Regions from separate parts of the Aquabacterium sp. NJ1 genome, predicted to be linked through region 2. Evidence: predicted binding sites of a transcription regulator. Region 2 holds the regulator's gene; each other region holds the start of a gene.

Region 1 (7,912 bases), 2.9 Mb from region 2:
CACCTCATCGCGCACGAACTCGGGCGTGATCTCGCGCGGAATCACCGCGCCCATGGGGTTGCCGCGCAGGCGGGCCTCGCGCTCGGCATCGACGCCGTACTTGCTGCGCCAGTCCTCGGCCAGATCAAGCCGGCGCTGGTTCTCGCGCAGGGCCACGAACTCCATCTCCGGCGTGATGATGCCCTTGCGGGCGTAGTGCATCTGCGTCACGTTGGCGCCGGCCTTGGCGCGGCGCGGCGTGCGCTGCAGGCCTGCTGCGGCAGCGCGCAGGGCGGCCATGCGCTCGTCGTGGCGCTCATCTGGCTTGAGGCCGTCGTCCACCGCCTGGATGGAGCGGCCTTCGTACTGTTCCGTGTCGCCACGGGCCACCACGGCGGCCTCGCGCACAGGCGGCAGGCCCTTGGTGACGTCGATGCTGACGTTCGGGTCCGTGTACGGGCCGGAGCAGTCGTACAGCGTGACCGACTCGCCATTGGTCAGCGAGACCTCACGCATCGGCACGCGCACGCCAGCGTGGCTGCCTTCAACGTACACCTTGCGCGATGCGGGCAAGGGCTCACGGGTCAGGCGGGTGAGTTCATCCAGCGCTTGCAGGGCGGCAGCGTCAATGGTGAGGTCAGGGGCGTTCATCGGCAGCTCCAACGGTGGCAGTGGCAACACATGCTCCGAGGGGTGCCTGGACCTGACGGGTGTCAGGCGCTGCGAGGTGAGGTCAGGCAGGGGCTCGTCCACGCGGGACAAGTGCAGACCACTCGCATCAGGTACAGCTCTTCTTTCGCCGGTATGAACCGGATCAAGTTCAGCGGGTTCGGTATTCCATCTCAGCGCCAGCACGTCAAAACGTGAGGCACACCCCGGAGCAGTGCGCAGTGTAATGCGCCCGCGCAGGGCTGCGTCAAACCGGGGGCAATTAAATCCGTCAGCGGCTGAAGGATGTTTCAACCACCTCGCCGCCCATCGAAGCGGGCTTGTTGGCGCGGGCGTCGGTGCTGTTGTCAAGCTGCGGGTGCGCCCTGTGGCCCAGGAAGTGGTCCATGAAGTCGGCCAGCACCTTGTTGGCCTCGTGGGGCGGGGGCCCGAAGAGGGTCAGCAACAAGGCCAATGGCGCAATGGCGTACAGGGGGCGCATGTGAGCGGATGACAGGGGATGGACCTGAAATATTTCTGATTGACCTCAGTGTAGGAATCAGGACGTGTGCTCAGCCATCCCCGGCACGGGGGGGATTCATCCCCTGACCGTGGGGGGGCGAGCCCTCGATATCGGGCTGCTGGCGCGTGCTCGCCCCTCGGGGATCAACCTTGTCGGGTGCGGACCACGTGGACGCGGTGGTCCTTGGTGACAGGGCTGGCTTGGTGGCCACAGTTGCCGCAGCCGCTGCCGCAGGATGCAGCGGGTGAGGCCACTTGATTGGATGGGCAGGTGCTCGCCGACGGCGGCGTGGCCGGTGGGGTCAACAAGTTGCGCAGCCCTGGCCACCAGCGGCGTGCCAGGTACAGCGCGGCCACCAGGCCGATGGCCAGGGTGACGAGGGTTTGCCAGTCCAGACGCATGTCAGGCTCCCCAGCGCAGGGCCAGGTGGTACACCGCAAACGAGGCGGCATAGGCCAGCGCAAACATATAGCCCAGCATGATCATCGGCACACGCCAGCCGTTGGTCTCGCGGCGCGTCACGATCAGCGTGGACAGGCATTGCGGCGCATACACATACCAAGTCATCAGCGACAGGGCCGTGGGCAGTGACCAGGCGTGACCGATCAGGCCTTGCAGCGCGCTGCTGAGTTCGTCGCCGGTTTGTGACATCGAATACACCGTGCCCAATGCCGCCACGGCCACTTCACGCGCGGCCATGCCCGGCACCAGCGCGATGCAGATCTGCCAGGTGAAACCAATGGGCGCGAAGATCACCTCCAGCGCGCGGCCGGCCATGCCTGCCAGGCTGTACTGGATGGCCGGCCCCGTGGCGCCATCCGGTGGCGAAGGGAAGTTCGACAGGAACCACAGGATGATCATCAGCGACAGGATGATGGTGCCCACGCGCTTGACGAAGATGCTGGCGCGCTCCCACAGGCCCAGCGCCAGGTTGCGCAGGTGCGGCACGTGGTAGTCGGGCAGCTCCATCAGCAGGGGCTGGGCGCTGCCTTGTTTCATGAACTTCTTGAGCACCAGCGCCACCAGCATGGCCGAGAAAATGCCCGCCATGTACAGCGCGAACAGCACCAGGCCTTGCAGGTTGAAGATGCCACCCACCGTGCGGCTGGGAATGAAGGCCGCGATCAGCAGCGCATACACCGGCAGGCGCGCCGAGCAGGTCATCAAGGGGGCGATCAGGATGGTGACCAGGCGGTCACGTGGGTCGGCGATGGTGCGCGTGGCCATGATGCCGGGGATGGCGCAGGCAAAGCTCGACAGCAGCGGGATGAAGGCTCGGCCCGATAGCCCCACGCTGCCCATGATGCGGTCCAGCAGGAAGGCCGCGCGCGGCAGGTAGCCCGAGTCTTCGAGTGCCAGGATGAAGCCAAACAGGATGATGATCTGCGGCAGGAAGACCAGCACGCTGCCCGCGCCGCCGATCACGCCATCCACCAGCAGGCTGCGCAGCATGCCGTCTGCCATGTGGGCCTTGACCCAGTCGCCCACCAGGCCCATGCCGTTGTCGATCAGGTCCATGGGCAGCTTGGCCCAGGTGAACACGGCCTGAAAGACCAGGAACATCAGCCCGGCCAGGATCAGCGGGCCCATGACCGGGTGCAGCACGTAGCGGTCCAGCACGGCGGTCAGGTGCGAGCCTTGCTCGGGCATGGTCACGCACTTGGCCAGCAACGCGCTCACGCGCTTGTGGGTGTCTTCCACTGGCGTTTGCGCGATGCGCTGCATGGGCCGGGGGGCGGTGGGCTTGGGCAGCTTGGCCCAGTCCAGTTGGTCGAGCTGGTTGAGCAGGGCGCGCTCGCCACCGGTCTGCACGGCCACGGCTTCCACCACCGGGATGCCCAGCTCCTGCTGCAGCTTGACGGTGTCGATGTGGATGCCGCGTTTGGTGGCCAGGTCCATCATGTTGATGGCCAGCACCATGGGCACGCCCAGGGTCTGCAGCTCCAGCACCATGCGCAGGTTCAGGCGCAGGTTGGTCGCATCCACCACGCAGACCAGGCCCACCGGCGCCGATTCACCCGCGCGCACGCCGGCGATCACATCGCGCGTGATGGCTTCATCGGGGGTGGCGGCCAGCAGGCTGTAGGCGCCGGGCAGATCCAGCAGGCGCCAGCCTTGGCCGGCGGGGGACACAAACTGCCCCTCCTTGCGCTCGACGGTGACGCCGGCGTAGTTGCCGACCTTCTGCTTGGCACCCGTGAGGCGGTTGAACAGCGCGGTCTTGCCGCAGTTCGGGTTGCCGACCAGGGCGATCAGCGGAGAGTTTGACACTTCAGGTGTCGCTGCCGCCATGAGGTCGCTCCTGCTGCTGGCCAATGAGAAAATACGGGACGCTGAACGATCAGGCCACAACGACTTCGATCAGCGAGGACTCCAGCTTGCGCATGGCGAAGGTGCTGGTGCCCACCCGGACGGCCAGGGGCCCACGGCCAAAGAAAATGCGCCGCAGCACCTGCACGCGCTCGCCCGGCACGAAGCCCAGCTCCATCAGCCGGCGTTTGAGGGCGCCGCCGTCGTGGTGGCCAGCCTTGATGTCCTGGATCGTCGCCACCGCCCGCACGGGCAGCTTGTCCAGCGTGATGGCCGGCGACTTGCTGTGATGAGGGTGGTGCTGCGATTTCATGAGCCCATTCTAGTTTTAAATGCGAACGATTCGCAATGAGTTTGATTGATCCAAGTCAGGAAAGTCGGGCATCTTTCCCGCGATCAGGGGGCCGATGGGTGGGAGTCCACCCAGTGCTTACCCCAGCCCCAAAGGGGGTAATTCCTCATCTTCCACTTCCAGACCCCCTTGCAGGTCCTTGATTCATAAGGACTTTTTTTCTGCGTTTTCGCGCCGCAATCGCATCTAAGTCTTTGATTTCATTGAACTTTTTTTTACTTCCACCTTGTTTTGGGGGTGCGGATGCGATAAAGTGGGATTTAGTGCAAATTCGTGGGGTTTTGTGTGAGCTTGGTCTTTCAAGGGGCATCAGCGTTGTCGCTGGACGCAAAGGGGCGGATGGCCGTTCCCTCGCGCCATCGCGACGCTTTGCAGGCCCTTTGTGCAGGCCAGTTGACCATCACCAAGAACCCCGATGGCTGCCTGATGGTGTTCCCGCGCCCCGCGTGGGAAACCTTCCGCGACAAGGTTGCCGCGCTGCCGATGTCGGCCGCCGGCTGGAAGCGGATCTTTCTGGGCAACGCCATGGACGTCGAGATCGACAGCGCTGCGCGCGTGCTGATCTCGCCTGAACTGCGCGCCGCAGCCGGCCTCACCAAGGACGTGATGCTGTTGGGCATGGGCAGCCACTTCGAGTTGTGGGACGCCCAGAAGTACGCCGCACACGAAGCCGAGGTCATGGCTCAGCCCATGCCCGAGGCGCTTCAAGACTTCACCTTCTGACGCGATGCAGGAAGGAGTCACACCTTGGCAGCATCAAACTGTCCTGCTGCACGAGGCGGTCGATGCCTTGTGGGATGCCGACGTCGGTCCGCATCCGCAGGGGGTGTACGTCGATGCCACCTTTGGTCGCGGCGGCCATTCACGTCTCCTGCTGTCCAGGCTGGGCCCGCAGGCGCGTCTGATCGCGCTGGACCGGGACCCGGAGGCCATTGCCCACGCCACGCAAGGCCCCAACGCCATCAACGACCCACGCTTCCAGATCGTGCACGCACCGTTCTCGTCCTGGGCGGATGTGGTGGCCGATCTGGGCTTGCCGCAGGTGCACGGCTTGCTGATGGACATCGGCGTGTCGTCGCCGCAGATCGACAACCCCGCGCGCGGTTTCAGCTTCCGCTTCGATGCGCCGCTGGACATGCGCATGGACACCACGCAAGGCGAGAGCGCGGCGGATTTTCTGGCGCATGCCTCGGTGGACGAGATCACGGAGGTCATCCGTGAGTACGGCGAAGAACGGTTTGCTTGGCCCATTGCAAAGGCGCTTGTCGCTCGCCGCGATGAAGGCCAGCCTGTGCGAACCACTGCCGAGCTATCGGCGCTCGTGGCTCGTACGGTCAAAACCCGTGAAGCCGGGCAAGACCCCGCTACCCGAACCTTCCAGGCTCTTCGGATTCACGTCAACCGTGAGCTCGGTGAACTGGAAGACGCTCTGGAGTCAGCCTTGAAGACGCTGGCGCCCGGCGGGCGGCTGTCGGTCATCAGCTTCCATTCGCTGGAAGACCGCATCGTCAAGACCTTCATCGCGAAACACAGCCGCGAAGAAGTCGACCGCCGCGTGCCATTCGCTAGCCCGAAGCCCCTGATGCTGGACGCCATCGCGCGCATCAAGCCCTCCGCTGAAGAAGTGGCGGGCAACCCGCGTTCGCGCTCTGCCGTGCTGCGCGTGGCCGAGCGCACCAACGTGCCCTGGTCAGAGGCCTTGGTGGCTGCGCCGGCCAAGGCGGGCAAGGGCAAGGCTGGTGGCAAAAGCGGTGGCAAGGGAGGACGTCGATGATGGCGCGCCTCAACATCCTGCTGGCCATCGTGCTGCTGCTGAGTTGTTTCTGGTTGATCCGGGCCAGCTACGAATCGCGCCACCTGTTCGTGGAGCTGGAAAAGGCCCAGTCGCAATCGCGCGAGTTGCAGATCGAATTTGAGCGTCTGCAGCTGGAAAAGCGCGCGCAGGCCACGCCGCTGCGTGTTGAAAAGCTGGCGCGCGAAAAGCTGCACATGTTCAACAACACGCCGGCCGTCACGCACTATGTGAGCACCGCGGCGTCGGGTGGTGGTGCCACCAGCCAGGGGGTGCAGCCATGAGCCGCCTGGGTGACCTGATGCGCCGCCTGCGTGGCAAACCACGCCAGCAAGGCAAGGGTGCCATGCCCACCGTGCGTTACGCGACCAGCCCGCTGCTGGCTTCGCGCACACCGCCCTGGCGCGTCAAGTTCATGATCGGCGCCATCGGCCTGGGTTTTGCTGTGCTGATCGGGCGCGCCGCCTGGATCCAGATCATCCACAACGATTTCTACCTGCAGCAAGGTGCCAGCCGCTACGAGCGCCGCATCGAGTTGCAGGCCAACCGCGGGCGCATCCTGGATCGCAATGGCGAGTTGCTGGCCTCCAGCGTGCCGGCGCCGTCGCTCTGGGCCATCCCCAAGGACATGGATGCCTCGCGCGACCAGCTGCGTGCCTTGAGCAAGCTGCTGGACATGCCCTTTGTCGACCTGCAAAAGCGCCTGGCCTCCAGCCCCAACTTCGTGTGGCTGCGCCGCAAGGTCGAAGACGGTGTGGCCGAGAAGGTGGCTGCGCTCAAGATCAAGGGTGTGTACGAGCTGCGTGAATTCAAGCGCCAGTACCCCGAGGGTGAGGCTGCTGCGCATATCGTGGGCTTCACCAACATCGAAGACGAAGGCCAGGAAGGCATCGAGCTGGCTTATCAGAAGCAGTTGGCTGGCCGCGATGGTGTGCGCCATGTGATCAAGGACCGCCTGGGGCGGGTGGTGGAGTCGGTGGGCGACATGGTGCCGGCTGAAGACGGCCGGGCCATCCGTCTGTCGATCGATGCCAAGATCCAGTTCTACGCCTACCAGCGCATCCGCGATGCCGTGGCCCTGCACAAGGCCAAGGCCGGCAGCGTGGTGGTGCTCGACGCCGTGACCGGTGAAGTGCTGGCGCTGGCCAATGTGCCCAGCTACACACCGGAAGATCGCCGCAACCTGACGGGTGCCCAGCTGCGCAACCGTGCGCTGACCGACACCTTCGAGCCGGGCTCCACCATGAAGCCCATCGTGATCTCGCTGGCCATGGAGACCAAGCGCATCACGCCCAACACCATCATTTCCACCGCGCCTGGCCGCTTGACCATCGATGGCTCCACCATCTCTGATTCGCACCCGCACGGCGACCTGACCGTCGAGCAGGTCATCCAGAAGTCCAGCAACGTCGGCACGGCCAAGATCGCCATGCAGATGCAGCCGCGCGAGATGTGGGAAATGTTCACCGCCGTGGGCCTGGGGCAAAAGCCGCAGCTCGGTTTCCCCGGCGCGGTGACCGGCCGCCTGCGCCCCTACAAGTCGTGGCGCCGCATCGAGCAGGTCACCATGAGTTATGGCTACGGCCTGTCGGCCAGCTTGTTCCAGCTGGCCCACGCGTACACGATCTTCGCCAGCGATGGTGAACTGATCCCGATTTCGCTGCTGAAGCGGGAGGGCCCCGGTGACGATCGGGATCCTTTGCGCAAAGTGGCGAAAGCCCATTCCGGGGATGACAACGAGCGCCCCGTGCTGGCCTTCAAGACCGCCTTCCGTCCGGAGGCGGCTTCGTCGTCTGAGGGTGATCCCTCTGCACCGGCCAATGAAGAGGTCGTGCCCATCCATGGCACCCGCGTGATCTCGCCTGAGACGGCCCGCGCCGTGCGCAAGATGCTCAACCTCGTGTGTGGCCCGGGTGGTACCGCACCCAAGGCCCAGACCCAGGGCTACAGCGTGGGCGGCAAGACGGGTACCGCGCACAAGGTCGAAGGCAAGGGTTATGCGGGCAACAAGTACCGCGCCTGGTTCGTGGGCATCGCGCCCATCAGCAAGCCCCGCATCGTGGTGGCCGTGATGGTGGACGAGCCTGGCGACGGCATCTATTACGGTGGTGATGTGGCCGCGCCCGTGTTCAGCCAGGTGGTGCAGCAAACGCTCAACCGCCTGGGCGTGCTGCCTGACATGGAAGTGCAGCCCAAGATCATCAACACCGAACCCGCTGAAGTGGAGAGCTTTTAAATGAGCCAGACCACTTTGCACCTGCACAGCACGGATGAAGCCCTGGGCTGGCTGCGCCAGTGGGGCGTCACG
Region 2 (7,912 bases):
ACGTGCACTCGGGCGCCCTGGGCTGGGTGGGTCTGATCTCGATGGGTTCGCTGTACTACCTGATCCCGCGCATGTTCGGTCGTACCACGATGTACTCCGTGTCGGCCATCTCGCTGCACTTCTGGGCGGCCACCATCGGCATCGTGCTCTACATCGCCGCGATGTGGATTGCCGGTGTGATGCAAGGCCTGATGTGGCGTGCTGTGAATCCGGACGGCACCCTGGTGTACTCCTTCGTGGAGAGCGTGAAGGCAACCTATCCGTTCTACGTGATCCGCGTGTCTGGTGGCTTGCTCTACCTGGGCGGCATGATCCTGATGCTGTGGAACACCGTGATGACCGCGACCAATGGCCGCGCCGTCAACGCGCCGATCCCTCAGCCTGCTCACGCCTGATAAGGAGAACAACATGGCTGACAAGAACCACAAGCCTTCACTCTTCTCCCATGAGAAGATCGAAACCAGCAACTTCCTCATGATCGTGCTGGTGCTGCTCGCCGTCAGTTTCGGTGCCCTGGTTGAAATCGTGCCGCTGTTCTTCCAGCACAGCACGACGCAACCAGTGCCGGGCCTGAAGCCCTACACCGCGCTGCAACTGGCCGGTCGTGACATCTACCTGCGTGAGGGTTGCTACAACTGCCACTCGCAGATGATCCGTCCCTTCCGCGCCGAGACGCTGCGTTACGGCCACTACTCCATGGCTGGCGAGTTCGTGTACGACCACCCCTTCCAGTGGGGCTCCAAGCGTACCGGCCCTGACCTGCAGCGCGTGGGCGGCAAGTACTCCGACGAATGGCACCGTGCCCACCTGCACAACCCGCGTGACGTGGTGCCCGAGTCGAACATGCCTGCTTACCCCTGGCTCGAAGAGAACAAGGTGGACCCGGCCGGCATGGCGCCTCGCATGAAGGCCCTGCGCATGGTGGGTGTGCCTTACACCGATGCCGAGATCAGTGCCGCCGCAGATGAGGTCAAGGACAAGACCGAAATCGAAGCCGTGATCGCCTACCTGCAGGTGCTGGGCACAGCTGTCAAATAAGGAGCAGCGCATATGGACATCATTGTCGTGAGAAGCATTTTCACCGTTGTGTGTCTGTGCGTTTTCGTGGGCATTGTTGCTTGGGCATACAAGCGCAGCAACAAGGCCCAGTTCGAGGAGGCAGGTCGCCTGCCCCTCGCTGAAGATTGACTGGAGGCTCATAAATGAGCGACTTCATTAACAGTGGATGGTCGTGGTATGTCATCGCGATCGTCGTCTTTGGTCTGGCTTATTGCGCCTTTGTGCTGATCGGTGCTGCCAAGCACAAGGTCATCTATGACGCGCAAGGCAATGTCGACAAGACAACGGGCCACGTGTGGGACAACGACCTGCGCGAGCTGAACAACCCGCTGCCGCGCTGGTGGCTGTTCCTGTTCATCATCACGCTGGCGTTTGCCGCTGGTTACCTGGCGCTGTACCCCGGCCTGGGTGACAACAAGGGCACCCTGGGCTGGAGTTCCAAAGGCCAGCTGGACGCCGAAATGGCCAAGGCCAAGGTGGAGCAGGACAAGATCTTCGCCGCGTTCAAGAACGCATCGGTTGAAGACTTGGCCCGTGACCCCAAGGCTCACGCCATCGGTGAGCGCCTGTTCCTGAACAACTGTGCGGCTTGCCACGGTTCGGACGCCAAGGGCAACAAAGGCTTCCCCAACCTGACGGACAACGACTGGCTGCATGGTGGCTCGCCCGAGAAGATCATCGAGACCATCACGCATGGTCGCCGTGGTCAGATGCCCGTGATGGCGCCCGCCGTGGGCAGCCCGGAAGAGGTTCGCCAGGTTGCGAACTATGTTCTGAGCCTGTCTGGTGCTGGTCACAACTCCATCATGGCTGAACTGGGCAAGGCCAAGTTCAAGCAGGTGTGTGCCGCTTGTCACGGTGCGGACGGCAAGGGCAATCAGGCCATTGGCGCGCCCAACCTGACAGACAAGATCTGGCTGCATGGTTTCGGCGAAGAGGCCATCATGAACATGGTCAACAAGGGCAAGCTCAACATCATGCCGGCACAGGAAACTCGCCTGTCTGAAGACCAGATCAAGCTGTTGGCTGGCTACGTCTGGAGCCTGTCGCACACGACCCAGACAGCACAGGCTCAATGAGGCCTTGATGCCAGCAATCAGGCCCTGTCATTCGCTTGATCTCGATCAAGCGGAGGGCTAAAGTCAGGCGGTGAACCATGCGTAGTGATACCCTGTAGGGTATTCGTCGGGTTCACCGCTTTTTCGTTTTTGTGCCATGACCGATACAAGCCCCTCCACCCCAGCGCCCAAGCGCATCATTCCCATTCAGGCCGCCGAGACCACGCCGCCTCAAAGCGACGCACGTCGGGAGGAGGTGGTGTCGCTCTACAAGAAGAGCGAGAAGATCTATGCGCGCGAAGTAGAAGGCTGGTTTCGCAACTGGCGCGTGGTCTTGATCTTCGTGACCCAGCTTGCTTTCTACGGCACCCCCTGGTTGAGCTGGAATGACCGTCAGGCTGTGCTGTTTGATCTCGGCACGCGGCGCTTCTACATGTTCAACCTGGTCCTGTACCCGCAGGACTTCATCTACCTGACTGCGTTGCTGGTCATCTCGGCTTACGGGCTCTTTCTGTTCACCACGGTGGCGGGCCGCCTGTGGTGCGGTTACGCCTGCCCTCAAACGGTCTACACGGAAATGTTCATGTGGATCGAAAACAAGATCGAGGGTAGCCGTGCCAAGCGCATGAAGATGGATAAATCGCCCTGGACGGCCGAAAAGCTCGGGCGCAAGGTGGCCAAGCATGCCGCCTGGCTCACCTTGGCGCTGTGGACGGGCTATACCTTCGTGGGCTATTTCACCCCGATCCGTGTCCTGGGCGCCGAGGTCGTGTCCTTCGGCATGGGTCCCTGGGAAATCTTCTGGGTGCTGTTCTACGGCTTCGCGACTTACGGCAACGCGGGCTTCATGCGCGAGCAAGTGTGCAAGTACATGTGCCCGTACGCGCGCTTCCAGAGCGCCATGTTCGACCGCGACACGCTGATCATCAGCTATGACGCCAAACGTGGCGAACCCCGTGGGGCACGTTCCCGCAAGACGGACGCACAGTCCAAGGGGCAGGGCGATTGCATCGACTGCACACTGTGCGTGCAGGTCTGCCCGACCGGCATCGACATCCGCAAGGGCTTGCAGTACGAGTGCATCGGCTGTGCGGCCTGTATCGACGTGTGCGATTCGGTGATGGACAAGATGGGCGCGCCGCGTGGCCTGATCCGTTACGCCACGCTCAATGCGCTGGACAACGGTTGGGGCCGCAAGGAAATGTGGGGCCGCGTCACCCGCCCTCGCGTGCTCATCTACACGACCATTCTGCTGATCGTCGTGGGCGCTTTCCTCACCAGTTTGTATTCCCGCCCGCCGTTCCGTGTGGACGTGGTCCGTGACCGTGGGGCGCTCGCCCGCATCGTGGACGATGGTTTCGTCGAGAACGTCTATCGGATCCAGCTGATGAATGCCAGCGAATCGGTTCAGAAGTACCGCGTGGGTGTGGAGCAGCTCAGCCAGTCCATCGTCAAGGGTGGTGACGAGTTAGTGCTGGGCCCGGCGGAAGCGCGGTGGGTGCCCATCGCTGTTCGGGTGCCGCCAGAAGTGGCCGCGCGCATGGGCTCCGGCGCCTTCGGCATGACCGTGGTGGTGGAGCAGCTTCGCCAGGGTGATCGGCCTCAGGTCGACGTTCGGGAAAAGTCGACATTCATGGTGCCTCGCTGAGCGCACCTTGCAGGAGTAAGCATGTCTCAAGTTGAAAACAACGCAGTCGCCAACATCGAGCAATCGAAGCCCTGGTGGCGCTATCCCATCGTGTGGATGGTGTTTGGTGGCCCGGCCGCCGTGGTGGTGGCTTCCTTGTTCACGGCTTCGTTGGCCATCAAGCACGTCGACCCGGTGCTGGACACGTCTGTTGGCCAGGTGAGGGCGCCATCCGAGGCACCCGCCATCCAGGCGCGCAACCATTCTGCTGAACAGTCTCGCGAGTCCGTGGATCGGTAAAACCCCTAGGGGGTATGCCCCCTTATTTAGGGGTTATTCCTCGCTCGTTGTGTGACCCGTCGTAGGAATATGTGACTTGTGTCCCAGTTCAACGAAGGAGAACCGAATGACACAGCGCGTACTGCACGCTGCCCAGATCTTGTGGCCTGCTTTCCTGATTGCAGGGGTTCTAGAGATGGTGGTGTTTTCGTGGGTTGACCCGACCCAGTTGCGGATCGGTCAGTGGCAACCTGATGCCCAGACAACCTACAGTCTCGCGTTCTTCGTGTTCTGGGGTTTGGTGACGCTATCGTCGCTGCTCAGCCACTGGATGATGCGGGTGTCTGACTCTCCCGCGCATGCGCGCAGAGTGCGTCGCCATGCACGCCGCCAGCAGGTGCACAACCACGCTTGAATGAAAAAGGCCCGCTGAGTGCGGGCCTTTGCTTTTTGGGTGGTGCCGGCGGTATCGGCAGTATTGATGCGTCAGCAGCGCACGCTGTTGACCAGCGCGCGCAAGCCGGCTTCATCCGTGATGCGGATGTCGCGCTGCTTCACTTCCAGCAAGCCTTCTTCCTGGAACTTGGAGAAGGTACGGCTGACGGTTTCCAGCTTCAGCCCCAGGTAGCTGCCAATTTCTTCACGCGTCATGCGCAGCACCAGCGCAGACGCGGAGAAGCCGCGTGCGTGCAGACGCTGGGTCAGGTTCAGCAAGAAGGCCGCCAGGCGTTCTTCCGCGCGCATGCTGCCCAAAAGCAGCATCACGCCGTGGTCGCGCACAATTTCGCGGCTCATGATCTTGTGGAACTGGTGCTGCAGGTCCGAGAACTCGCGCGACAGGTCTTCCAGTTGCGAGTAGGGGATCACGCAGACCTGGGAGTCTTCCAGGGCGATGGCATCACAGGCGTGGCGGTCGGTGCTGATGCCGTCCAGCCCCAGCAGTTCGCCGGCCATCTGGAAGCCAGTCACTTGATCACGCCCATCTTCAGATGAAACGCGTGTCTTGAAGAAACCCGTCCGCACGGCATAGACCGAGCGGAAGGGGTCACCCGTGTGGAACAGCGCGTCACCGCGCTTGACGGTCTTGCGTGTGGCCACCAGGGAGTCAAGGTGCGACAACTGGGGTTGCGACAAGCCCACAGGCAGGCACAACTCGCGCAGGTTGCAACTCGAACAGGCTACTTTGAATGTGTCGTATTTCATGGAACAGCCAGACGCGCCGCCTTGGTCGTGATGACAGGAATGTTGTTGGGCGGTCGAGTCAGAAACGTCTGCGATGGGAAATGTACTGTTCAGCATGAGGAACCTCAAAGGTTGCCCGATTGTTGCTGCTTCCGTGTCGCCGACCTTGAGCCAGATCAACCCAACTAGGCGACAGTTTGGCACAGTCCCCGGCATGAGTGAACCGGTCCTGCTATCAAATCACGTTGCGCCCGCGATTTCCCGCGAGATGCTGTCTCGCCTGGACGTAAGCGGTCCGCGCTACACCTCCTACCCGACGGCAGACCGCTTCGTGGAGGCGTACGGCCCCGCGCAGTACCTGCAAGCCCTGCAGCAACGCGTGGAGGGCGGTGGTGCGGTGGGTGGCGCGGCTACGCCGCTGTCCATCTATGTGCACATTCCGTTTTGCGAGTCGGTTTGTTATTACTGCGCTTGCAACAAGGTGATTACCAAGCACCACGAGCGCGCGCTGGAATACCTGGACGCGCTGCGCACGGAAATCGAATTGGTGGTGGCGCAACTGGGCCGTGGGCAAGCGGTGTCCCAGCTGCACTTCGGTGGCGGTAGCCCGACCTTCCTGACCGACGACGAGCTGGAGGGCCTGCTGGCCACCTTGCAGTCGGCGTTCCGCTTTGTGCCAGGTGGTGAATATTCGATCGAAATCGACCCGCGGACGATTGATGCCTCGCGCCTCAAGCGCCTGGCAGCCATGGGTTTCAACCGCCTGAGCTTTGGGGTTCAGGACTTTGACCCGCACGTCCAGCATGCCGTGCACCGCGTGCAGCCCTTCGAGCAGGTCGCCGAGTTGATGCAGGCGGCGCGCGCCGAGGGCTTCGAGTCCATCAACATGGACCTGATCTACGGCTTGCCCAAGCAATCGCTGGAGAGCTTTCAGCGTACGCTCAATCAGGTCACCAGCCTGAAGCCGGATCGTGTCGCGCTGTATGCCTACGCCCACCTGCCGCAGCGCTTCAAGCCGCAGCGCCGCATTGACGCAGCGGCCTTGCCCAAGGCCGAGGACAAGATCGGCATGCTGTCGATGGCCATCAACCACTTTGGCGCGTCGGATTACGACTACATCGGCATGGATCACTTCGCCTTGCGCAGTGACAGCCTCGCAGTGGCGCGTCGGCAAGGGCGCCTGCACCGCAACTTCCAAGGCTACAGCACCCACCCGGACAGCGATCTGATCGGGCTGGGCGTGTCGGCCATCGGTCGTGTCGGGGCCCATTACTGTCAGAACGCGAAGACGCTGGACGAGTACTACGACTCGCTGCGTCGGCGCGAGTTTCCCATCGTGCGTGGCCTCATGCTGTCGCGCGATGACCTGGTGCGGCGCGCGGTGATCATGGCGGTCATGTGCCAGGGGCGGGTGGACATCGAATCCATCGAGCTCGCCTACCTGATTGATTTCAGGCAATACTTCGCAGCTGAACTGCGCCAGTTGGAGCCGCTCGTGGAGTCGGGGTTGGTGCAACTGGAGTCTGACGGTGTTCGTGTTACAGCCTTGGGCTGGTATTTCGTGCGGGCCATTGCCATGGTGTTCGACAGGCACCTGCAAGCCGACAAGACGGTTGAGCGCTTCTCGCGCATCATCTGACCGTTTGACCAGGAGAGGCTGGGCATGCTGTCCAGCTTGATGCTCACTGCGTTCCTCATGGGCCTGGGTGGCGTGCCGCATTGCGCCGCCATGTGTGGTGCTGCATGCGCCGCCTTGCTGCCCAATGGTGTGCCTTTGCTCAGCCTTCTGGGGCGCTGTGTGGGTTACGCCTTGCTGGGGGCGGTCGCGGCCGTGGGTTTTGGTGCGGCAGCGCAATGGGGGCGCCAGGTCTCGTTTCTTCAGCCTTTGTGGGTCATGGCCCAGGCGCTGGCGCTGCTGCTGGGCCTGTGGCTGCTTTGGTCTGGTGCCATGCCTCGCCAGCTGGACGAGTTGGGGCAGGGCGCTTACCGTGCTTTGCGTGCCCGTTTGAATGCCACGCCGGTGTTTCGCGAGGGCGGCGCCTTGCGCGCCATCTGGCCGTTTGTTGCCGGCATGGCCTGGGCCATGTTGCCTTGCGGCTTGTTGTACGCGGCCGTGATGGTGGCCGCCTTGGCGCCTGACGCCATGGGCGGTGGCTTGGTGATGCTGGCTTTTGCCGTGCCGGGTGCGTTCGGCGTGTGGGGGGCGCCTGTGGTCCTCCGTCGGTTGGCCCGCATCGGGCGCGGTTCGGATGTGTCTGCGCCTGCCGGGCTTGGGCAAGGGGATGCCGCTGCGATCGTGCCGGTGTTGTGGCTGAGGCCGGAGCGCCCGGATGCTTGTGCTGGCAGCGCAGCCAGGAAGGCGCTCGCATCGACACCGTCTGGTGCGGCGCAGGCCGGCGCCGCGTTCGATCCACGTTGGGCCGTTCGCCTTTCGGGCTTGATGCTGGCGGCCATGTCCGCATGGGCCCTCTATCACCAGGTCATGGATCAGTGGCGGGCGTGGTGTGCCTGATCTTGCGCAAGGTCTGCGACGCTAATTGGCAACCTATACCGGTAATCCCCTGGTCTCATTGCGTATCAACTGATTTCGCTCGCGTAGAATTGTTTTCACGCTGTCGACATCCATGGCAGCGTTTTTCACGGAAACGCCAAACGCGGAGACCACAACATGTATCAGCACATCAAGGTGCCCGAGGGCGGGCAGAAG
Region 3 (7,912 bases), 1.3 Mb from region 2:
GAAGCCCAGGCCGGCAAACAACCACATGTGCCAGATCAGCGCGAAGCCCGTGCCGGTGGCCAGCATCGCGATCACAAAGCCGGAGGCCGTGTTCTTGGGCATGTGGATGGACTTGAAGCCGACCATCGGTTGCTTGGCGCCACGTTGCTTCATGTCATGCCAGGCATCGTTGTCATGCACGATGGGCGTGAACGCGAAGTTGTAGTCGGGCGGGGGCGAAGCGGTCGACCACTCCAGGGTGCGGCCACCCCAGATGTCACCGGTTTCGTCACGCAGCTGGTCGCGCTTGAGGTAGCTGACCAGCAGCTGCACGCCAAAGGCGCCAATGCCCAGTGCCACGATGCCCGCGCCCACAGCAGCGATCTGGAACCAGATCTGCAGCGAGGGGTCATCGAAGTGGTTCATGCGGCGGGTCACGCCCATCAGGCCCAGCACATACAGCGGGGTGAAGGCCACCCAGAAGCCGATGAACCAGCACCAGAAGGAGACCTTGCCCCAGAAGGCATCCAGGCGATAACCGAAGGCCTTGGGGAACCAGAAGTTGATGCCGGCAAACAGGCCGAACACCACGCCACCAATGATCACGTTGTGGAAGTGCGCGATCAGGAACAGGCTGTTGTGCAGCACGAAGTCGGCGGCCGGCACGGCCAGCAACACGCCGGTCATGCCACCCACCACGAAGGTGATCATGAAGCCCACCGTCCACAGCATGGGCACTTCGAACTTGATGCGGCCACGGTACATCGTGAACAGCCAGTTGAAGATCTTGGCGCCCGTCGGGATCGAAATGATCATCGTCGTGATGCCGAAGAAGGAGTTCACGCTCGCGCCCGAACCCATGGTGAAGAAGTGGTGCAGCCACACCAGGTAGGACAGGATCGTGATCACGACCGTGGCATAGACCATGGAGGCATAACCGAACAGCTTCTTGCCGCTGAAGGTGGAGACCACTTCAGAGAAGATGCCGAACACGGGCAGCACCAGGATGTAGACCTCGGGGTGGCCCCAGATCCAGATCAGGTTCACGTACAGCATGGGGTTGCCGCCCATGTCGTTGGTGAAGAAGTTGGTGCCCAGGTAGCGGTCAGCCGTCAGCAGCGCCAGGGTGGCGGCCAGCACGGGGAAGGAGGCCACGATCAGCACGTTGGTGCACAGCGAGGTCCAGGTGAAGACAGGCATCTTCATCATGGTCATGCCGGGCGCGCGCATCTTGATGATGGTGGCGATCAGGTTGATACCTGAGAGCGTCGTCCCGATACCCGCGATCTGCAGTGACCAGAGGTAGTAGTCCACCCCCACGTCAGGCGATTGCATCAGGCCCGACAGCGGCGGGTAGGCCAGCCAGCCGGTCTTGGCGAATTCACCAATGAACAGCGACACCATCACCAGGATGCCGCCACCGGCCGTCATCCAGAAGCTGAAGTTGTTCAGGAAGGGGAAGGCCACGTCGCGCGCACCGATCTGCAGCGGCACCACGTAGTTCATGAAACCCGTGACCAGGGGCATGGCCACGAAGAAGATCATGATCACGCCGTGGGCGGTGAAGACCTGATCAAAGTGGTGCGGCGGCAGGAAGCCGGCGTTGTCACCAAAGGCCATGGCCTGCTGGGCGCGCATCATCACCGCATCGGCGAAACCACGCAGCAGCATGATCAGGCCCATCACGATGTACATGATGCCGATCTTCTTGTGGTCGATGCTGCAGATCCAGTCGCGCCACAGCGGGCCCCACAGGCGGAACTTGGTGAGCAGGGCCAGCACGCCCAGGCCACCCAGGGCCACAGCGGCGAAGGTGGCAACCAGGATGGGCTCGTGGTACGGAATGGCCTCCAGACTGAGGCGTCCGAAGATCAATTGGCTGAGTTCGGGGGACATCTTCGATCTCGCAAGAGCGTGAAGCGCAACCCTTCAAAGGGCCGCGCGGGATTCAGTTCAGGGCTGGGCGATTTCCGTGCGGGCAGGTGCCATCACGGAAGAGGCCAAGGTGGCAGTGCCGCGTGTGTTGACCGGCGTGCACTGCGCCGCCACCACGATGCGCTCCTGCATGCCGTCGGCCGTGCGCCAGGTTTGCTTGGTCAGGCCGCTCACGCTGCCCTTGCCCAGACCACCCCGTGCATCAATGGCCGCCATCTGGTTGAGGCACATCTTGCTGGCGTCCACGCAACGGTTGAGGATGGCGTCATACAAGGCGGCGTCCACGCTGGCGTAACGGCGCACCCCATCACGCGAGCTGGGCTGCTCCAGCTTCAGGAAGCCGGCGCGGTCCAGGGGCTGGCCTTCAGCCTTGTTGCTGGCGACCCAGCGCTCGAAGTCCTCGTTGGACAAGCCATGGAACTTGAAGCGCATGTCCGAGAAGCCGCCGCCACTGTAGTTGGCCGACATGCCCTGGTAGACACCGGGCTTGTTGATCACGGCGTGCAGCTTGGTCTCCATGCCGGGCATGGCGTAGATCATGCCGGCCAGCTCGGGGATGTAGAACGCGTTCATCACGCTGGAGCCGGTGATCTTGAACTGGATGGGGCGGTCAACCGGGGCGGCCAGCTCGTTGAGGGTGGCAATGCCCTGCTCGGGGTAGATGAACAGCCACTTCCAGTCCAGGGCCACCACTTCCACCACCAGGGGTTTGACGTCAGCCGGTACGGCGCGCTCGGCGTCGATGCGGTCCAGCGGGCGGTAGGGGTCGAGCTTGTGCGTGCTGATCCAGGTGATCGCACCCAGGGCGATGATGATCAGCAGCGGCGCGCCCCAGATCATCAATTCCAGACGGGTGGAGTGATCCCAATCGGGCGTGTACGTGGCAGACGTGTTGGAAGCGCGATACCGCCAGGCAAAAAACAGCGTCAGCACGATCACCGGAACGATGATCAGCAGCATCAGCAGGGTCGAGGTGACGATGAGGTCAGCCTGTTGCCGGGCGATGTCGCCATGTGGCTTCATCACGACGAAGTTGCAGCCGGACAGCGCGGCTGTGGCGCCCAGGAGCCCCAGAAGGGCCAAGGGTCGACGGGACGGACGGGAAGGGTACATCAGGGTTACCCGCGCGGGCGGGAAAACGAGAGTTGTGCAGCGGGCCCGAATGTATCTTGATTGAGGTGGATCAACCATTGGACATTTTGTCCAATGCACCAGGAGACCACCGATATGAGTACTGCAGGCACCCATGCAATTCACATCATGAAAAATGCTCCTGAAGCGCCCCCCATCGAATCGCTTTCTGTCGCGCCGGGCGACATTGCGGTGGGCGTGGTGATCGGACGGGCATCCGAGTATTTCGACTTCTTCGTCTACGGCATCGCGTCCGTGCTGGTCTTCCCGGCGCTCTTCTTTCCCTTCGTTGACCGATTGCAAGGCACCTTGTTCGCCTTCACGCTGCTGGCGCTGGCCTTCGTCGTGCGCCCCATCGGCACCCTGGTGGGCATGGCCATCCAGCAGCAATGGGGGCGCAGCACCAAGCTGACGGCCGCCCTCTTCCTGCTGGGCAGCTCCACCGTGGGCATGGCCCTGCTGCCAGGCAGCGAAACATCCGGCGCCTGGGTCGCCATCTCGATGCTGACGCTGTGCCGCATCGGCCAGGGCCTGGCGCTGGGCGCCTCCTGGGACGGCCTGCCCTCGCTGATGGCGCTCAACGCGCCGGAAAGCCGACGGGGCTGGTACGCGATGCTGGGCCAGCTGGGCGCGCCGCTGGGCTTCATCCTGGCCAGCGGGCTGTTTGCCTACCTGTGGGGCAGCCTGTCCACCGAGGACTTCCTGAGCTGGGGCTGGCGCTTCCCCTTCTTCACGGCCTTCACCATCAACGTGGTCGGCCTGTTTGCGCGGCTGCGGCTGGTCGTGACCCATGAATACGAACGCGAGCTGGACGCCCACGAGCTGGACCCCTGCAACCCCAAGGAGCTGTTCCAGGAACAGGGCCTCAATGTGGTGATCGGCGCATTCGCCGCCCTGGCCAGCTACGCCCTCTTCCACCTGGTGACGGTGTTCCCACTGTCCTGGGTGGCCCTGCACGCCAGTCAGGCCATTGGCCGCTTCCTGTCCATCGAGCTGGTGGGCGCCGTGCTGTGTGCCATCGCCATGCCGCTCTCGGGCATCATGGCCGACAAGATCGGACGCCGTCGCACGCTGGGCACGCTGGCCATCGCGATCGCGGCCTTCAGTGTGGTGACCCCCTGGCTGATCGACGGCGGCGCCATCGGGCAGGACGCCTTCATCCTGATCGGCTTCGTGCTCCTGGGGCTGTCGTACGGCCAGTCCGCGGGCTCGGTGACCTCCAACTTCCTGCCCAAGTTCCGCTACACAGGCGCGGCCCTGACGGCGGACCTGGCCTGGCTGCTGGGCGCCGCGTTTGCCCCGCTGATCGCGCTGGGGCTGTCCATGCACTTTGGTCTGCTCGCCGTGAGCGTCTACATGATGACCGGTGCCGTGGCCACCTTGCTGGCCCTGCGCGTCAACAAGAGCCTGTCGGCCGTGCGCGACTGAGCGTACGCGACCGAGATCAACGGGCAAGGCCGTTCAATTTGCACGGTTGTGGCCCGGCCATGCGCCGGGCCTCCTCACAGCCAGGTCCAGCTCAACTAAGCTTGGGCTGGACCGAACTGGTCCCCAAGCCTCACTGTGATGACACGCGCCGACAGCATCGACAAGACACGCCCCCACAAGCTGGCCATGCCCGCGGGTGAGGACGCGGCACAGTCGCCCTTTCTGGTCTACCAGTACCTGGACAACGGTGAGCGCGTGGAGGTGCCCAACACCCCCTCCAACCAGACCCCCGGCGTGCTGGCGCAGGAGATGCGGATCCGGCAGGCGCAGTTCCTGCAGATGGCCGAAGATGCCCTGCACACCAAGGGCACGCCCGAGTGGCAACAGCTTTTCGAGCACGACAACGCCAAGCGGCGCGCCCAGGAGATGGCGGACCGCGCCAAGGTCTACGACGACCTGGAACAGATGATGTGCTGCGGCTACATGAGCAGTGGCCTGCCGCTGCCCGACCGCGTGCACTACCACCGCACGCGAGAGGCCCTGGCCGAGTACCTGGCCACCAAACCCGAACGCGATGCCATGCGTGACGAGATCTCCGACCCTGCATCGTGCCGGGCCTGGGAAATCGTTGAACAACAGGCCGAGGTCTACCTGCAATACGCCTATTTCTTCGACACCAGCGACATCCACGACCGCGAGCAATGCCGCCGCATCAGTGCCGTGGAAATCTTCGAGCTGATGAACCAGGGCAGTTAGCCCGAGCGGCGCCCCTGTCACCGTAAGATTCAGGCCACATTCAATCCAGGAGGCCTGAAGTGTTCTCACACATCTTTGTGAGCGTCAGCGACTTTGAGCGGGCGCTGGCTTTCTACAGCCAGGTCCTGAGCCAACTCCACATCGAACAGCGATTTTGTGAACCCGACAAACCCTGGGCGGGCTGGCACAGCGCGGGCGGCACACGCCCCTACTTCGTGATCTGCAAACCCTTCAATGGCGAGCCCCATGACCCCGGCAATGGCCAGATGGTGGCTTTCACCGCGGCCCATCGCGAGATGGTTCGCGCGGCCTACCAAACCGCCTTGGCAATGGGCGGCCGCTGCGAAGGGCCACCGGGCCTGAGGCCCCACTATCACGCGCACTATTACGGCGCGTACTTTCGAGATCCCGACGGCAACAAGGTCTGCGTGGCGTGCCACAAGCCCGAGCCACCCTGCCCGGCACCCGCCAAAACCGGCACCATGCGCATCCTGAGCGTCTCTGGCAGCGTGCGTGCCGCGTCCATCAACACGGCGTTCTTGCGCGCTGTGGCGCAATCAATGCCCAGTGACGTTCAGGTCACTGCCTACGAAGACTTGGCCCTGCTGCCCATCTTCAACCCTGACCTGGATGGCACGCCACCAGCGCAGGCTGCGCAGTGGCGCACCCTGGTTGCCCAAGCCGATGCCCTGCTCATTGCCAGCCCGGAATATGCGCATGGCATCACGGGTGCGATGAAGAATGCGTTGGACTGGCTGGTCAGCCATGAGCCGTTTGTCAATAAACCCGTTGCCGTGGTCAACACCTCAGACCGGGCACACCATGCCGACGATGCACTCCGTGAAACCTTGATCACGATGAACGCCCGGCTGATTGAGGAAGCGTCGATCACCATACCGTTACTGGGCTCCCCCATTCACCTTGATGACTTGGCTCGGACCAGGCTGGTCATCGACGCCTCCGCAAAAATCCTTGAAGGCCTGAGGCAGGCAAGCGCATGTGACACCGCGGCTAACACGCCCCGCCACCCGACGGGCTCACCATAAAATGACCTGAACGATGCCACCTTGGCGCGCATCGACATTCGGGAAGGCAAGCCATGATCGATCACACCGGCGTTGTCGTCAGCGACATCGAGCGCAGCAAACATTTCTACCTGGCTGCCCTGGGCGCCATTGGCTACCAATTGCTGATGGCCCTGCCGGCTTCGGTCACCGGCCACACCGATGTCGCGGGCTTTGGTGAACCACCGAAGCCGGATTTCTGGATCAGCGCAGGCCAGCCCAACCAGCCGCCTGTTCACATCGCATTCAGGGTGGCTTCCCGCCAACTGGTTGACGCGTTCTACCGCGCCGCGATGGCAGCGGGCGGCCGAGACAATGGCGGCCCCGGCTTGCGACCGCACTACCACCCCAATTACTACGGCGCTTTTGTGCTGGACCCTGACGGGCACAACATCGAGGCGGTCTGCCACGATACCGCTTGACTTGGCAAGCGCTGCCGGGCCGGGAAGCCGCCCAAGGTCAGGAAAAGACCGACACACGACGCCGACGATCTCGCCGCCATACAATGGCAGCGGGCTCACCGGGCGCCCACCTCGCGAAAGCTGACGCACCGCTCATCCGCAAGCCATGTGCTTGCATACCCTCCACAGGCCGACAGCGAGCAGGCCGTGATCCAGGAGCTGGTATGCAACCAACCCATTCCCCTCAGTCCCCACGCACCCAGGCGGCAGACCTCGTTCGCGCCCTGGCCAGACAGCTGCACCGCGCTGCGACCTCCGATTCCTTGCGGGTGTCGTTGCCTGTTTTGCGGCGCATTCTTGCCACCCACACGCTGCGTGATCTCTCGCTGCCCCAGTTGTTTCAGCAACGCGCCATGGTTCAGCGCAAACACCTTTTGCGCACGCTGGCGATTGAAGCTGGTCACCCCAGCTGGGAGCACTACAGCCGCGCCTTGCCGGGCATGACGGCCGAGCAGTTGCCCCATCTGGACGTGCTGCAAGCCAGCGCGGGCTACCCCAATCTGTGGTTCTCAAGCCCGACGCAAGCGCAGGCCTATGCCCAGGCACATGGTGGGCGTGTCTTGCCCGTGGGAACGCAGGCGGTGGTGCTGAGTCAGCACGGCTGATCTCTACAGGCTGAAGCTAGGCGGAGGCTACCCCGCTCCCGACGGGCGCTTCAGCCTGGTGCCCGACGACGATCAAGGCCTGGCGCGCTTGGGCGCCACCTTGCGGCCCACGCGCTGGCGATCCAGCGCCCCCGAGGCGGCAGATTTGAGCAAGCGTTGAAACGTCGGGCACGCCGCATGGCTGGGCGCGGGGCACGCCGCTGCATGCCGCAGCCCCCGGCTGACCGCCTTGAGTTGCCTGATGGTCGCGTCGATGTCATCGGCCTTGGCCACCAGCAACTGCCGGTCGATGTTGACGCCCCCACCGGGTGACAACATGGTGTGGACCTCGTCGAGCGACAAACCTGCCGCCTGCCCCAGTGCGATCAGAGCCAGTTGGTCCAGCACGGCAGGCGCAAATTGGCGCCGCACACCTTGCGGGCCGATGGAGGCGATCAGCCCCACTTTTTCGTAATAACGCAGCGTTGACGCGGGAACGCCCGAGCGCTTGGCGACCTCGGCAATGTCCATCACAAGACCTCTTGACTTGAAGTTGACTTCAACTTCTATAGTG

The links. The regulator FNR, encoded in region 2, switches genes on or off when oxygen is low (the NO sensors DNR and NnrR bind a similar motif). The targets are predictions, from matches to a motif close to TTGATNNNNATCAA.
Region 1: JY96_RS08045 (FeoA family protein) is a predicted target of FNR. The motif match lies at 3,819-3,832, and genes of this name have one in related genera.
Region 3: cyoA (ubiquinol oxidase subunit II) is a predicted target of FNR. The motif match lies at 3,088-3,101, and genes of this name have one in related genera.

The regions. Positions count from the first base shown of each region.
Region 1 is NZ_JRKM01000001.1:1,869,528-1,877,439, reverse strand. Features, by position in the region: gene thiC (phosphomethylpyrimidine synthase ThiC) at 1-630, opposite strand, end outside; TPP riboswitch at 754-867, opposite strand; gene JY96_RS08060 (hypothetical protein) at 920-1,129, opposite strand; gene JY96_RS08055 (hypothetical protein) at 1,294-1,551, opposite strand; gene feoB (ferrous iron transport protein B) at 1,553-3,442, opposite strand; gene JY96_RS08045 (FeoA family protein) at 3,492-3,773, opposite strand; gene mraZ (division/cell wall cluster transcriptional repressor MraZ) at 4,104-4,535, shown strand; gene rsmH (16S rRNA (cytosine(1402)-N(4))-methyltransferase RsmH) at 4,540-5,586, shown strand; gene ftsL (cell division protein FtsL) at 5,583-5,888, shown strand; gene JY96_RS08025 (penicillin-binding protein 2) at 5,906-7,840, shown strand; gene murF (bifunctional UDP-N-acetylmuramoyl-L-alanyl-D-glutamate--2,6-diaminopimelate ligase MurE/UDP-N-acetylmuramoyl-tripeptide--D-alanyl-D-alanine ligase MurF) at 7,841-7,912, shown strand, end outside.
Region 2 is NZ_JRKM01000001.1:4,755,676-4,763,587, forward strand. Features, by position in the region: gene ccoN (cytochrome-c oxidase, cbb3-type subunit I) at 1-395, shown strand, start outside; gene ccoO (cytochrome-c oxidase, cbb3-type subunit II) at 409-1,038, shown strand; gene JY96_RS20575 (cbb3-type cytochrome c oxidase subunit 3) at 1,051-1,188, shown strand; gene ccoP (cytochrome-c oxidase, cbb3-type subunit III) at 1,203-2,138, shown strand; gene ccoG (cytochrome c oxidase accessory protein CcoG) at 2,275-3,765, shown strand; gene JY96_RS20590 (hypothetical protein) at 3,787-4,044, shown strand; gene JY96_RS20595 (hypothetical protein) at 4,151-4,438, shown strand; gene fnr (fumarate/nitrate reduction transcriptional regulator Fnr) at 4,510-5,226, opposite strand; gene hemN (oxygen-independent coproporphyrinogen III oxidase) at 5,420-6,844, shown strand; gene JY96_RS22620 (sulfite exporter TauE/SafE family protein) at 6,869-7,717, shown strand; gene icd (NADP-dependent isocitrate dehydrogenase) at 7,874-7,912, shown strand, end outside.
Region 3 is NZ_JRKM01000001.1:3,447,758-3,455,669, reverse strand. Features, by position in the region: gene cyoB (cytochrome o ubiquinol oxidase subunit I) at 1-1,875, opposite strand, end outside; gene cyoA (ubiquinol oxidase subunit II) at 1,933-3,027, opposite strand; gene JY96_RS14820 (MFS transporter) at 3,175-4,473, shown strand; gene JY96_RS14815 (hypothetical protein) at 4,612-5,229, shown strand; partial or broken gene JY96_RS14810 (VOC family protein) at 5,289-5,675, shown strand; gene JY96_RS14805 (NADPH-dependent FMN reductase) at 5,712-6,275, shown strand; gene JY96_RS14800 (VOC family protein) at 6,329-6,715, shown strand; gene JY96_RS14795 (hypothetical protein) at 6,919-7,359, shown strand; gene JY96_RS14790 (helix-turn-helix domain-containing protein) at 7,432-7,869, opposite strand.